2 regions of the Geobacillus sp. B4113_201601 genome follow, and region 2 is predicted to be linked to the other one. Evidence: riboswitches for the same ligand, from Rfam matches in the RefSeq annotation. Region 2 holds a riboswitch; the other holds the start of a gene.
What was found. A riboswitch is a leader RNA that binds a small molecule or an ion and turns the genes downstream of it on or off. The one in region 2 is predicted to bind S-adenosylmethionine.
Positions count from the first base shown of each region.

Region 1: linked by a shared signal. The riboswitch ahead of metK (methionine adenosyltransferase) and the one ahead of B4113_RS04850 (bifunctional homocysteine S-methyltransferase/methylenetetrahydrofolate reductase) in region 2 are both predicted to bind S-adenosylmethionine.

Region 1 is NZ_LQYX01000074.1:4,405-6,606, forward strand. Features, by position in the region: gene pckA (phosphoenolpyruvate carboxykinase (ATP)) at 1-596, opposite strand, end outside; SAM riboswitch class I at 783-897, shown strand; gene metK (methionine adenosyltransferase) at 1,021-2,202, shown strand, end outside.
Region 2 is NZ_LQYX01000035.1:60,912-63,113, reverse strand. Features, by position in the region: gene B4113_RS04850 (bifunctional homocysteine S-methyltransferase/methylenetetrahydrofolate reductase) at 1-1,085, opposite strand, end outside; SAM riboswitch class I at 1,157-1,259, opposite strand; gene B4113_RS20055 (hypothetical protein) at 2,110-2,202, shown strand, end outside.

The DNA of each region.
Region 1 (2,202 bases), on a different contig from region 2:
GATTTTTTCATTTCGCCGGCGTACTCCGTCCCGCCGATTAGGACGACGCGGCGTTCAAAGGAAATGATGATGAACGCTTCCGAGCGCGTGCCGTCCACCGCCGGATCCGCCTTAAAGTTCGGCGCGCAAATGACGGTGAATTGCGGTTCATGCGCGGCGAGCTCTTCGGCGCTCGGCCGGATGAACAGCTGATGGACGAACAAGTTGTGCCAGGCGAATTCATTGACGACTTGAATCGGCAGCCGGGATTTCGGATCGGCGCCGGCAAAGCCTTTAAAGACGAACAGTTCCTCTTGTTTTAACAAATAATCGAGCACTTTGTCGTACAGTTTTTCAAACGTTTCCGGCGCCATCGGCTGGTTGACCGTTCCCCAGTCGACCGTTTGTTTCGTTGACGGCTCTTCGACGATGTATTTGTCTTTCGGCGACCGCCCCGTGTACTTGCCGGTCGTGACGGCGACGGCGCCGGTATGCGTCAGCCGGCCTTCCTTTCGCTGCAGCACTTTTTCAACGAGTTCCGCGACGGACAGTTGGTGGTGGACGTACGGTTTTTGCAGCAAGAGATCGAGTTTATTCGTCATATTGGCAATCCCCATGTTCAAAACCTGCCTTCTTTATTGGAATCACTTTTGAAAATAGTATAACACATTTTTATTAATAGTCCATACTAATTGTGAAGGTTTTTCGGACTTATTTTTCCTCATTTTTTGAACAATAAAAAAATGTTTTGTATGGTTGACTTCCGTTCGTTTGTTGCGATATGATAAGTCATTGAACGGATACTCTTATCCCGAGCCGGCGGAGGGACAGGCCCGATGAAGCCCAGCAACCGTCACAACTGTACATGTGTGAAATGGTGCTAACCTGTGGCAAGGCGCAGTCCTTGAACGATAAGAGTGAAAGGAAGCAATACGATTGCGACGACCTTTCCTCGCCGTGACAGGAAAGGTTTTTTTATATTGCCAAGGGAAATGAGTTCCGTATCTCCAGCAACGATGTCAAGAGGAGGAAATGAGCCGAATGTCAGCCAAACGCCGCTTGTTTACTTCAGAGTCTGTAACCGAAGGACACCCGGACAAAATTTGCGACCAAATTTCCGATGCGATTTTGGATGCCATTTTGGAAAAAGACCCGAACGCCCGCGTTGCTTGTGAAACAAGCGTCACGACCGGGCTGGTGCTCGTGAGCGGGGAAATTACGACGTCGACGTACGTCGATATTCCGCGCATCGTCCGCGATACGGTTCGCGAAATCGGCTATACGCGCGCGAAATACGGATTTGACGCCGACACGTGCGCCGTGCTCACGTCGATTGACGAACAGTCGCCGGACATCGCGATGGGAGTAGATCGGGCGCTTGAGGCGCGCGAAGGTCAGATGACGGATGAGGAAATTGAAGCGATCGGCGCCGGCGACCAAGGGCTTATGTTTGGGTTTGCCTGCAATGAAACGGAAGAGCTGATGCCGCTGCCGATTTCGCTCGCCCATCGTTTGGCGCGCCGCTTGGCGGAAGTGCGCAAAACGGACGTGTTGCCGTATTTGCGTCCCGATGGCAAAACGCAGGTGACGATCGAATACGATGAAAACGGCAAACCGGTGCGCGTCGACACGATCGTCGTTTCTGCGCAACATCATCCGGACATTACTCAAGACCAAATGGAACGTGACATTAAAGAACATGTCATCAAGCCGGTGGTTCCAGCGGAGCTGTTGGATGAGAACACGAACTACTTCATTAACCCGACCGGCCGGTTCGTCATCGGCGGTCCGCAAGGGGATGCCGGGCTGACGGGGCGGAAAATCATCGTTGACACGTACGGTGGCTACGCCCGTCATGGCGGCGGCGCGTTCTCGGGCAAAGACCCGACGAAAGTCGACCGCTCGGCGGCGTATGCGGCCCGTTATGTGGCGAAAAACATCGTCGCGGCCGGGCTCGCCGATAAGTGCGAAGTGCAGCTCGCCTACGCGATCGGCGTCGCCCGTCCGGTCTCGATTTCGATCGATACGTTCGGCACCGGCAAAGTGTCTGAAGACATTTTAATTGAAGTCGTGCGCAACAACTTCGACCTTCGTCCGGCCGGCATCATCAAAATGCTTGACTTGCGCCGTCCGATTTACAAACAAACGGCCGCTTACGGCCATTTCGGGCGCACGGACATCGACTTGCCGTGGGAGCGCACCGACAAAGCTGCCTTGTTGAAA
Region 2 (2,202 bases):
GGCGTGGCGAGCGAGTTGTCGGCCAGCGTCAGCGCGTCAATGCCGGCGTCATGGAGCGCTTTCGCCCCGGCGAGAAATTTGTCAATGCCCAATTTTTTCGGGGGATCGAGCTCGACGATCACCGAGCGGCGGGCGCGGACAAGTTCGGGAAGCGGCGTCGCTGATGATGGAATGTCGGATTGGACCGACACCGGCACGGCGCGTCGTTTGACCGTTTTTTCCGTTACCGGCGTCCGGTCTTGCAGCGCCCGCGCCATCGCTTCAATATGGTTCGGCGTCGTGCCGCAGCATCCGCCGAGCAGCCGCACCCCTTGGTCGCGAAACGCTTTCGCCGTTTCCTCGAAGTATTCGGCATTCGTCTCATAGACGAGCCGGCCATCGCGATAGTCGGGGAGGCTCGCGTTCGGGTACGCCGATAAAAAGGCGCGCGTTGGCAGCGGCACTTCCTCGAGCGATTGAAGCATATAGTACGGCCCGAGCCGGCAGTTGAGCCCGACGACATCGGCGCCAAGCGCTTCTAAGCGGGCGAGGGCGTCAGCGAGCGGCGTGCCGTCTTGCAAGACGCCCACTTCATGGAGCGACACATGGGCGATGACCGGCAAGTCCGTCTCTTTGCGGGCGATGGCGAGCACCGTCTCCAACTCTTCTAAATCGTAATACGTCTCGAGCAGCACGCCGTCCACTCCCTCCGCCAGCAAGACAAACAGCTGCTCGCGGAACGTCCGCTTCACTTCATCAAGCGGCACGGCGCTTTTGTTTAACGTGCGCAGCCCGCCAATGGTCCCGAGCACGTACGCCCGACCGTTGGCGGCTTGCCTAGCGAGCCGCACCGCCGCCCGGTTGATGGCCGGCACCTCATCTTGCAAGCCGTAGCGGGCGAGTTTCACATAGTTGGCGCCGTAGGTATTCGTCTGGATGACGTCGGCGCCTGCCGCGATATAGGCTTCGTGAATATGGACGATGTCTTCCGGTTTCGATAGATTCAATTCTTCAAAACAACGGTCAACGCCATGCGAATAGAGAAGCGTCCCCATCGCCCCATCGGCGATCAGCACGCGTTGTTTCAACTCATCAAGCAATCCCACGTTCCATTTCCCCCGTTTCTTGGCAAGTAAAAGAAAAAAGCCTTCTAAGAAGAAGACTTTCCGTTCGCTTCTTCTTATCTTCCAGGCTGCTGCCTGTCTGGATTTAGCACCTTGGCCGCCCGCCAGGTTGCTGAGGGTTCACCGGGCCAGTCCCTCCCCCTCTCTTGATAAGAAAATTCGTATCCAATTGTATCGTCCCGTTTGGGTGATTACTATATAATTTAATGTATTTTTTGAAATTATTCAATACAGTGAAGCAAGAAATTTGCCAAAGATTTGCCCGATCAAGGGAGAAGGAACTCTTGTATGATTGCAAAAATCGGAAATAGCGCTACAAACACCTGCCGCCATGCGGGCAATCGGTGTTTTCTCTTTGCTTGCCAATCGAACGTTCAGCAGGGAAAGACATTCTCCAGTGGCCGATGTTCAACGAAGCCATGCGCTGTTTTCCGATTGAGGCTGGTGAAAAACCGTTGTCACACACCAATCAGAGGCATTTTCATTCAGAAAAGTTCCATGAGCAGCGCGACTTGCCCTCCACCCAGGCATGAAAATCTCGCGTCAGGCCGGCATTTTCATTCAGAAAAGAAAGTGGATTCCACTAAGTCTCTCTAATTGAGAAATAGGTGAAATCAGTAGTATGTTGCACTAAGTCCACCGACCTCTATTGTGTTTTGGCTATTGAACATCTCCTTGCGCTGACACCAATTTCTTACCAATCGCTTTTTTGCTTAGTTCATCACCATAACGTGCACTTCTCTGAACAGGTGTAGGCAAAAAATGATTTGTTCCTATTCTTTCGTGGATGCATAAGTTAAGGCATGTCATGAAATACAACTTTTAGTGAAGAGCCTTTTGTTTCGATAGCACAAAAAATGTCGAAATATGTTAAAAAAAGACGAAAAACGTCAACTCATTTCTCTTTTTTTTTAATTTTTTTTTAAGAGTCAAAGTGTATAATAAAAAATGGATGATGTTAACAAGGAATTTAATAGAAATGGCGTCACAGACAGGAGTGAAATAGATGAAACGATGGTCGTGGCCGTATTTTATTCTCATTAGCCTGCCGTTTGTGTTGTTTATTGTCCTTGCCTTTGGTTTAAAAGCGGCTAAGATG